3 regions of the Arthrobacter sp. P1_C12_2 genome follow, and region 2 is predicted to be linked to each of the others. Evidence: riboswitches for the same ligand, from Rfam matches in the RefSeq annotation. Region 2 holds a riboswitch; each other region holds the start of a gene.
What was found. Region 2 has a riboswitch for glycine ahead of AC1DZQ_RS22030 (hypothetical protein). Riboswitches for the same ligand answer to the same signal wherever they lie in the genome.
Positions count from the first base shown of each region.

Region 1 (3,267 bases), on a different contig from region 2:
CGAACCCAGCGGGATCATGGTCCGGTCCAGGGCCAGGTCACGGTCTGAGAGGCGGCGGATGTAGCGCAGCAGCTGGGTCTCGGAACGGTGCGTGTTGAACACCGGGTGCTGCAGGTAGTCGGAGGTGCGCTCGACGGCGGGGTCCAGGCCGAACCCTTCAGCCGTGTCGGTCACCGACGCGCCGAAAGCGGCGATGACGTCGGCGACGATGTCCACTGTCGTGGCCTCATCGGCGGAGATGCCGACGGTGTCGCCGTCGATGGCGCGCAGGTTGACGCCCTTGGCGTCGGCGGCCGCGATGATCTCGGCTGCCCGGCCCGGCACGGAGACGGTGATGGTGTCGAAGAAGGAGGTGTGCAGCACGTCCAAACCTGCGGCCTTCAGGGAAGCTGCGATGGTCTTGGCGTGGACGTGGACCGACTGGGCGATTGCCTTCAGCCCGTCGGGGCCGTGGTAGACGGCGTAGAAGGAAGCCACGATGGCCAGCAGGGCCTGGGCGGTGCAGATGTTGGAGGTGGCCTTCTCACGGCGGATGTGCTGCTCGCGGGTCTGCAGGGCCAGGCGGTAGGCCGGGACGCCGGCGTTGTCCTTGGAGACACCCACGAGGCGGCCGGGCATGGAGCGCTCAAGGCCCTTCTGCACGGCCATGTAGGCCGCGTGCGGGCCGCCGAAGAACAGCGGCACGCCGAAGCGCTGGGCGGAGCCGACGGCGATGTCAGCACCCTGCTCGCCCGGGGACGTGATGAGCGTCAGGGAGAGGAGGTCGGCGGCGACGGTGACGAGGGCGCCGCGTTCCTTGGCGTCGGCGATCACGGCGGTGTGGTCGAACACGCGGCCGGAAACGCCCGGCTGCTGCAGGACGATGCCGTTGATGACGCCCTCGGGCAGGCCCTTGGAGAGGTCGGCGACCTCGACCTCGAAGCCGAGGGCTTCGGCGCGGCCTTTGACGATCGCGATGGTCTGCGGGAGGCAGTCGGCGTCGAGGACGGTCTTGCCGTCGTGGGCCGTCTTGTTCTTGTTGGCGCGGCGCATCATCAGAACGGCCTCGGCGACGGCAGTGGCTTCGTCCAGCAGCGAGGCGTTGGCGATCGGCAGGCCGACCAGGTCCTGGACCATGGTCTGGAAGTTCAGCAGCGCCTCGAGCCGGCCCTGGGAGATCTCCGGCTGGTAGGGCGTGTACGCGGTGTACCAGGCCGGGGCTTCGAGGATGTTGCGGCGGATCACCGGCGGGGTGAGCGTGTCGTAGTAGCCCTGGCCGATCATCTGCACGGCGGTCTTGTTCTTCGAGGCCAGCTTGCGTAGCTCGGCGAGGACTTCCACTTCGCTGAGGGCCGCGGCGAGCGCAAGGTCGGCGTCCTGACGGATGTCCTTCGGAACGGCGGTGTCCACCAGGGCGTCGACGGTGTCGTAGCCGACAGCCTTCAGCATGGCGTCGACGTCGGCCTGGCGGCGGGCGCCAATGTGCCGGTCAACGAAGGACGTGGAGGCTGGGGTAACAGTCACAAGGAACTCCATAACTCAGGCGGCGCAGGGTACGCCACATTGATTTGGGTTCCTCCCCGCTCTGTATTGGACCTGAGAGTTTCCGCGCAGCCTGCGATTCAGGGACTCCGCTTGCACCGTCGGTGAGCACGGCACGTCCGGGACACGCCTGCTACTTTCCAGAGTTGCCTTGCCGCGGCGGTACATGGGCCTGAGAGATTCCTGGGGAGGATTTGCTCCTACGGCGCCTGCTTGTACCTACTTGCAGGGCTCTCCCGCCGCAGATCAAAGGCGTATTCAATTGGGGGTGACAACAGTCACAGCTCTTATTGTCCTACGCCGGGCGCGCGTCCGCAAACTCCCTCCCGGCGGTGGACCCAGGTTACGGGCGGCGGGCGTCAGCCGCGCAGGCGCTCGACGGCGGCCAGGAGGCTCCGGACATCCGCCTCAACCTCCGGCAGCGGCCCGCCGGGCCCCCGGGCCAGCATGGCGTTGAAATACAGTCCGTCCCCCATGTACAGGACGGCCTTCGCCATGGCGGGTCCGACGTCGGCCGCCAACAGTTCCAGCCAGCTCGCCTGGGCGGCGGCGAAGCGGCGGAGGGTCTCCCCGTGCGCCACCTCGGCGAGCCGCGTTGCCGCCACGAAAACCCGGTCCATGGGGGTATCCGCCCACACCGAGGACTTGATGAAGTAGGCGGCCGCCCCTTCGGGGGCCTCCCCCATGGCAGCAACATCCGCAGCCAGATGCCGGTCCAGCCGTTCGAGCAGGACCGCGATCATCGCCTCCTTGGTCGGGAAGTGGTAGAGCAGGCCGCCCTTGGAAACGCCGGCCCGGCGCGCGACGGCGTCCAGTGTGGCAGCGCGTTCACCGACTTCGATGAGCAGAGATTCGAAGGCATCGAGGACGGCCTCGCGGGCGACGGGTTTCCTGGGCATGCCTCCCATCATGCCTGTCCTGTCGCGCATTTCTTAACTGTACCGTCCAGACGGTATAGTTACGTTGATGAGCATTCCATCGATCACCGCAGCCACCAGCACTACGGCAGCCACCGACCCCCGGGCACCGTGGCGTGACTGGGTGGCGCTTGCCCTGCTGATGTTCCCCGTCCTGCTCGTGGCCGTGGACAACACGGCCCTGACGTTCGCCCTGCCGGCCATCGCCAGCAGCCTGGCCGCCTCCGGCGTCGAACTGCTCTGGATCGTCGATGCCTATCCCCTGGTCCTGGCCGGACTCCTGGTCGCGATGGGCAGCCTGGGCGACAGGATCGGCCGGCGCCGGCTGCTCTTCGTCGGCAGCGCGGGCTTTGCCGCGGTTTCGGCCGTGACGGCGTTCGCGCCGAGCGCCGAATGGCTGATCGCCGGCCGCGCCGGGCTTGGCCTGTTCGGCGCCATGCTCATGCCGTCCACGCTGTCGCTGATCCGGAACATTTTTCCGCAGCCCAACCGGCGCAGGCTCGCGGTGGCGATCTGGGCCGCTGGCTTCTCCGGCGGCGCCGCCCTGGGCCCGATTGCCGGCGGCTGGCTGGTGGAACATTTCTGGTGGGGCGCCGTCCTCCTGATCGCGGTGCCGATCATCCTGCCCCTGCTGCTGCTCGGCCCTGCACTGATCCCGGAATCCCGCGACCCGAAGCCGGGCCGCGTGGACGTGCCGAGCATGGTCTTGTCCCTGCTGGTCATGGTGCCCGTGGTCTACGGGATCAAGACCCTCGCCACCCACGGGCCTGCCCCGGAGGCCTTCGCGAGCATCGGTGCCGGCCTGCTCATGGGTTATGTGTTCATCCGG
Region 1 is NZ_JBFUAF010000041.1:3,890-7,156, forward strand. It holds gene gcvP (aminomethyl-transferring glycine dehydrogenase) at 1-1,515, opposite strand, end outside; glycine riboswitch at 1,555-1,670, opposite strand; glycine riboswitch at 1,672-1,770, opposite strand; gene AC1DZQ_RS22350 (TetR/AcrR family transcriptional regulator) at 1,881-2,420, opposite strand; gene AC1DZQ_RS22355 (MFS transporter) at 2,488-3,267, shown strand, end outside.
Region 1: another riboswitch for glycine. It lies ahead of gcvP (aminomethyl-transferring glycine dehydrogenase); the one in region 2 lies ahead of AC1DZQ_RS22030 (hypothetical protein).

Region 2 (3,267 bases):
CGCGGCGAGCCGGTCCTCGACTTCCTCGGGCAGGATCTGCTCGGGGTGGAAGCCCTCGAGCCCGAGCAGGATGGCCGTCATGGTGCCGTGGCCGTGGCCGGTGGCGGCGAGGGAGCCGTAGAGGTCCACCCGGAGCGAGGCGACCTTCTCCAGGTCCCCGGAGGCTTTGAGTTCCTCGGCGAAGACCGCGGCGGCCCGCATGGGGCCCACGGTGTGCGAGCTGGATGGCCCTATTCCGATGGAAAAGAGGTCAAAGACTCCAACAGCCATTGTCCGTTCCTAACTAGGTCTTGCTGTGGCCCGGCAGAGGGTCTTGCCGGAAGGCGGTCCGGCCGCCGGTAGGCGGCCAATCCCGCCGGTAGGCGGCCAATTCCGCCGGTTGGCGGCACTGCCGCCGGATGCACGACGCCGGGCGGCGGCTGGTGCGGCAACCCGGCGTCGTGATCTGTACTGCGTTAGTTCTGTACTGCTGCTAGTTCTGTACTGCTGCTACTTCAGTCTTACGTCGCTTAGGCGAGGTTATCAACCGAGGGGTAAAGCGGGTGGGCGGCGGCGAGGGCCTCCACCCGGGAACGCAGGCCGGACCGGTCCGCACCGGCGTCGGCGATCAACGCCTCGGCGATGATGTCGGCAACCTCGGTGAAGGCCGCCTCGCCGAAGCCGCGGGTCGCGAGGGCCGGGGTTCCGATCCGCAGCCCCGAGGTGACCATCGGCGGGCGCGGATCGAACGGGACGGCGTTGCGGTTCACGGTGATGTCGATCGCCGCGAGCCGGTCCTCGGCCTCCTGCCCGTTGAGCTCACACTCGCGCAAATCCACCAGGACCAGGTGCACGTCGGTGCCGCCGGAGATCACGTTGATCCCGTTGGCGGTGACGTCCGGCTGGACCAGGCGCTCGGCGAGGATCCGGGCGCCGGCCAGTCATCTGCACGGCCATCCTGTTCTTGGACGCCAGGCGGCGCAGCTCCGCCAGTACCTCGACCTCGCTCAACGCGCTGTCCAGGTTGAGCGGGCTTTCCTGACGGATGGAGTCGGGCACAGCGGTGTCCACAAGGCCATCAACGCTGTCGTAGCCGATCGCCTTGAGCATGGTGTCGATGTCGGCCTGGCGGCGCGCGCCGATGTGCCGGTCAACGAAGGCAGAGGGATTGGACTGAACGGTCATAGGGAACTCCAGGGTCTGGCCGGCCCGCAGGACACGGCTATGGATCGGGTTCCTCCCCGCTCTGTCGTGGACCTGAGAGATTCCGCAGACAGGGTCTGCTTGCACCGTCGGTGAGCTTGCCCTCCTGGTGAAGAGCGAGCTGCTTTCCAGAGTTGCCTCGTAGCGGCGGTACGTGGGCCTGAGAGATTCCCGGGGAGGACTTGCTCCTACGGCGCCCGCATCATTTGCTTGCGGGACTCTCCCGCCGCAGATCAAAAGCGTGTCGCTTGCGCCGTGACCGGGGTCCCAGCGGTGTTGCCATTCATCATCCAGCAGGGCCGGAACGGCTGGCTACAACAACCTGCTTAATTTTGTCGATGCCCTTTATCCATATGTATGAAAGCCGCCCCGGTGCGCGGACTTTATACGAATGTCTATACTCGCTGGCAAGACCGCACCGTTCATTCGTAGACGGGACCGGGGCCAAGCCCTGACTATTAAATGGCCCGAAAACACCCGCCCCCTGGCCCAGAAGGAGCTCTACTGTGACACTGGCACAGAGGATCAAAGATGTTCCATACACGACTTGAAATCATTCCTTCCGAGGGAATCGTCGAAAAAATCCAGACGGCAGTGCCGCTGACCACGACGCTCACCATCACGTGCCTGCCCCACCACGGGATCGGACGGACCATGCGCACGGCCGTCCAGCTCAGCCTGCTGGGCTACACCGTGGTCCCGCACCTCGCAGCCCGGAGCCTGGAGGACCGCTCCCAGCTGGCCGGCATCATCCGGGACTGTGGTGTGGCCGGCATCTCGGAAATGTTCGCGGTAGGCGGTGACGCCCCGCAGCCTGCGGGTCCCTACGCGAATGGCGGCGAGCTGCTGCGCGAGATCGCGGAAATCAGCGGCGGCCAGATGGCCGTTGGGATCGCCGGATACCCGGAGGGCCACCCCGGCATCGGCACTCTGCAGCTGCTCGAATCGCTATTGGCCAAGCAGGAACTTGCCTCCAGCGTCGTCACCCAGATGTGCTTCTCGGCGGACAGGATCCACAGCTATGCGGCGATGCTGCGCCGCGAGGGGGTCACGCTTCCGGTCCTGGCCGGGGTTGCCGGCGCCGTGCAACGAACCAGGCTGATCGCACTGGCAACGAAAATCGGCGTCGGAACGTCCCTGCGGTTCGTGAGCCGGACCGGACCGCTCGCCCGCCGCCTCCTGGGCGGCGAACGCTACTCTCCCGGCGCTCTCATCGACGAGCTGGCCGCGCAGCCCGTCATCGACGGCATCCATCTCTACAGCTTCAATTGCTTTGAAGCGCTCCCCTCCGACGTGGCCGGCCGCCGTCTTCGTTCCACTCAAGTGACCGGATGAACGCCATCTACGGCAACGGGCCGGCGGGCGGGGCTCAGGACCTGATGCGGTGCGTCCCGACGACGACGCCGCCGATAACCCCGGCCACTCCCAGCGGGACTGCGGCTAGCGCAGCGATGTGCGGCAGCAGGCTGTCGCCGACGACCAGATTCAGTCCCCCAATGACCACGGCCGGGACCGCCACCATGACAGTGACCCACAAGGGATCGCCCCGATACCTCGACCAGCCGGCGGCCGCCAGACCAAGGACGGCCCCGGCCAGGATGAGCGTGTTGCCGAGTCGGTCCCGCGCAAAGGCATTCGTGACGGACCCGAAGTAGAATTTCTGGCCCAGACCCAGGCAAAGCAGGATGAGGCCCACGGCCGCGACCACGGCCCACGCTGTCCGGGCCGGAACGGACGAACTCTGCATCAGCCCTCCTGCTGTCCTGTGGTGAACCGGAATGTTGTAACCGGATCGTACGCCACGACGCGTGGGCCAGGGTGGATGGGGGTCGGACGCCTGTGCGACCGGGAGCCAATCCGCTACTTCCTTGGCTGGACATGTTGTCCAACCAAGCATCGCCCCGTTTTCGGGCATGAGAAAACCCCTCCTCCCCGGCGGAATCACCGGGAAGGAGGGGTTCGTGGGGCCCCCTGTCGGATTCGAACCGACGACCCCCGCTTTACAAGAGCGGTGCTCTGGCCAACTGAGCTAAGGAGGCATTCCTGCAACCCGACACATCACCAGGCCACAAATGGCGCGGATGT
Region 2 is NZ_JBFUAF010000035.1:11,866-15,132, reverse strand. It holds partial or broken gene AC1DZQ_RS22040 (serine dehydratase beta chain) at 1-270, opposite strand, end outside; partial or broken gene AC1DZQ_RS22035 (serine hydroxymethyltransferase) at 510-920, opposite strand; partial or broken gene AC1DZQ_RS22030 (hypothetical protein) at 913-1,164, opposite strand; glycine riboswitch at 1,321-1,418, opposite strand; gene AC1DZQ_RS22025 (methylenetetrahydrofolate reductase) at 1,714-2,517, shown strand; gene AC1DZQ_RS22020 (hypothetical protein) at 2,552-2,929, opposite strand; tRNA gene AC1DZQ_RS22015 (tRNA-Thr) at 3,145-3,221, opposite strand.

Region 3 (3,267 bases), on a different contig from region 2:
ACGATGCCGGACGTGGCTGGTGGGACGGCGATAGCCGCTGGCACGACCACTCTGACGGGTGGGGCTGGCGCGACGACAACGGGAATTGGCGTGACGACAACGACCACAACGGCTCATGGACGGGACGGGACGGCTGCCGTCACGACAAGGATGGGTTCTGGGACCATAACGGTCACCGGCATGACCACAACAAGCGCCACCACGGCTCGGGCACCTGGTGACCGGACACTTCTGAGAGTCTCGGGAGCAGGAATCAACGGGAGGGCGGGACGATTTCCCGCCGTCCCGCTCGTTGTTGTCCTCACACCGGACGACGGCGGGCCCCGCGTCCTGCCCGCCACAGATCCGCAAGGGCGTCCGCCCGGACAGTGTGTCGAATTAGCTACGGCTCGGACCTCGCGCTTGTCGGGGATCTCGGAAGATATTCACGAAACGGGAGAGATGTTCCCGAGGAAGTTCCCATCCGTCGAAGTCTGCTGCAACGGCGGCGCTTTCCGCCTTGCGGGCTGCTCTGAGGGTCGGTTACCTCAACCTGGAACTGGCGGCGGCCATGTGGGTTGCGTTTCCTCGTGACGAAGCCTCCAGCCTCCAGCCGGGTCAGGACGCGGCCTAGGGTCTGGCTTTGAACGGTGGACCGTTGCGGCGAGCTGTTCTTGGTTCATGTGGTGCGGGGCCCCGGCCTTGAGGGCGATGACTGCGGCGCCTGGCCCCACCCTCACCAACATCGTGACCACCAGGGGATCCCAGCGCGGCCGAACGCCTCGGCCCGCTGATGCAGGCCACCGTCCCACGCCCGCCGCGGCGCAGCTCGCCGCCTCCATCACCTTCCTGCTCAGCGACGACGGAACCAACGTCAACGGCGCCATCCTCGCCTCCGACGGCGGCTGGTCCGCACTGTAGGGGAGCGGCACTAAACGCCAGCGGACGACGGCGGGGAGTCCCGCCGTCGTCCGCGGGAACAGCGACTCAATTGAAATAAATTTTGCATCCTGCCCGGCAACCAGATAAATTGTGAGCTGTGTCACCGACCAGTGGCACAGCTTATGATCTGCGGCGGGAGAGTCCTGCCGGTACGTTCAGCAGGCGCCGTAGGAGCAAATCCTCCCCAGGAATCTCTCAGGCCCACGTACCGCCGCGGCAAGGCAACTCTGGAAAGCAGTCCGGGCAACCGGGCTCACCGACGGTGCAAGTGGCGCGCTGCTGAACAGCAGGGCAAAACGGAAACTCTCAGGTCCAATACAGAGCGGGGAGGAACCCGAATCATCGTGGCGTTTTGATGCCACCTGAATTATGGAGTTCCTCTCATGACGGTTCAATCGTCCCCGTCCACCTTCGCAGACCGCCACATCGGCGCCCGCCGCCAGACCGACATCGACACCATGCTCAAGGCTGTCGGCTACGACAGCGTTGACGGCCTCGTTGACAACGCGGTCCCCGATTCCATCCGCCAGGAAAAGCCCCTCACCCTGGACAGCGCCCTCAGCGAAGTCCAGGTGCTGGCCGAACTGCGCAAGCTCGCCTCCAAGAACAAGACCGCCGTGCAGATGATCGGCCAGGGCTACTACGACACCGTCACCCCGCCGGTGATCCGCCGCAACATCCTCGAAGCCCCGGCCTGGTACACCGCCTACACGCCCTACCAGCCGGAAATCTCCCAGGGCCGGCTCGAGGCGCTGCTGAACTTCCAGACCATGGTCCAGGACCTCACCGCGCTCCCGGTCGCCAACGCCTCGCTGCTCGACGAGGCCACCGCCGTCGCCGAGGCGGTGCTTCTCATGCGCCGCGCCAACAAAAACAAGTCCGCTGCCGGGGCCAAGACCGTCCTCGACGCCGACTGCCTCCCGCAGACCATCGCGATCGTCAAGGGCCGTGCCGCAGCGCTGGGCTTCGAGGTGCAGGTCGCCGACCTCTCCGCCGGTCTGCCCGACGGCGACATCAACGGTCTCGTCCTGCAGCAGCCGGGCGTCTCCGGCCGGGTGTGGGACCAGTCCGGCGTGATCGCCGAGGCCAAGGAACGCGGCGCACTGGTCACCGTCGCCGCCGACCTGCTTGCCCTCACCCTGATCACCCCTCCGGGCGAGCAGGGTGCGGATATCGCCGTCGGCTCCACCCAGCGCCTGGGCGTGCCGCTGTTCTTCGGCGGCCCACACGCGGCCTACATGGCGGTGCGCGAGGGCATGGAACGCACGCTCCCCGGCCGCATCGTCGGCGTCTCCAAGGACAACGCCGGCGTCCCGGCCTACAGGCTGGCCCTGCAGACCCGCGAACAGCACATCCGGCGCGAGAAGGCCACGTCCAACATCTGCACCGCGCAGGCATTGCTGGCCATCGTGTCCTCCTTCTACGCCGTCTACCACGGCCCTGACGGACTGAAGGCCATCGCCGAGACCGTCCACAACAACACCCGCGCCCTCGCCGCCACGCTGAAGATCGTCGGCCGCGAACTGGCGAGCGACTCCTTCTTCGACACCCTCACGGTCCGTGTGCCCGGCAAGGCCGCCAAGGTCATCGCCGCCGCCGAGGCCCGGGGCATCAACCTGCGGCTCATCGACGCGGACACAGTTGGCGTGTCCGTCGATGAAACCACGACGCCGGAGGTCCTCTCCGCGGTCGTCGTCGCCTTTGGCGCCGGTCCACTGGTGGAGGCCAAGGGCTTCGAGCTGCCCGAGACGGTGCTGCGCACCTCCGACTTCCTGCAGCACCCGGTCTTCAACACGCACCGCTCCGAAACCCAGCTGCTGCGCTACATCCGCAAGCTCTCGGACCGGGACCTCGCCCTGGACCGCACCATGATCCCGCTGGGCTCCTGCACCATGAAGCTGAACGCCACGGCCGAGATGGAAGCCATCTCCTGGCCGGAGTTCGCGTCCATCCACCCGTTCGCGCCGGACTCCCAGACCGAGGGCTGGCGGGAACTCATCGGCGGCCTCGAAGCTGACCTCGCCGAAATCACGGGCTACGACCAGGTCTCCATCCAGCCCAACGCCGGCTCGCAGGGCGAACTCGCCGGCCTGCTGGCCATCCGCGGCTACCACCTCTCCCGCGGTGACGCCCAGCGCAACATCTGCCTCATCCCGGCTTCGGCCCACGGCACCAACGCGGCCTCGGCTGTGCTGGCCGGCATGAAGGTGGTTGTGGTGGCCACGGCTTCGGACGGCACGATCGACCACGCCGATCTTCAGGCGAAGATCGAGCTGCACAAGGACGTCCTCTCGGCGATCATGATCACCTACCCGTCCACCCACGGGGTGTACGACGCCGACGTCC
Region 3 is NZ_JBFUAF010000001.1:287,179-290,445, reverse strand. It holds gene AC1DZQ_RS01395 (hypothetical protein) at 1-221, shown strand, start outside; gene AC1DZQ_RS01390 (hypothetical protein) at 691-900, shown strand; glycine riboswitch at 1,045-1,142, shown strand; glycine riboswitch at 1,144-1,252, shown strand; gene gcvP (aminomethyl-transferring glycine dehydrogenase) at 1,305-3,267, shown strand, end outside.
Region 3: another riboswitch for glycine. It lies ahead of gcvP (aminomethyl-transferring glycine dehydrogenase); the one in region 2 lies ahead of AC1DZQ_RS22030 (hypothetical protein).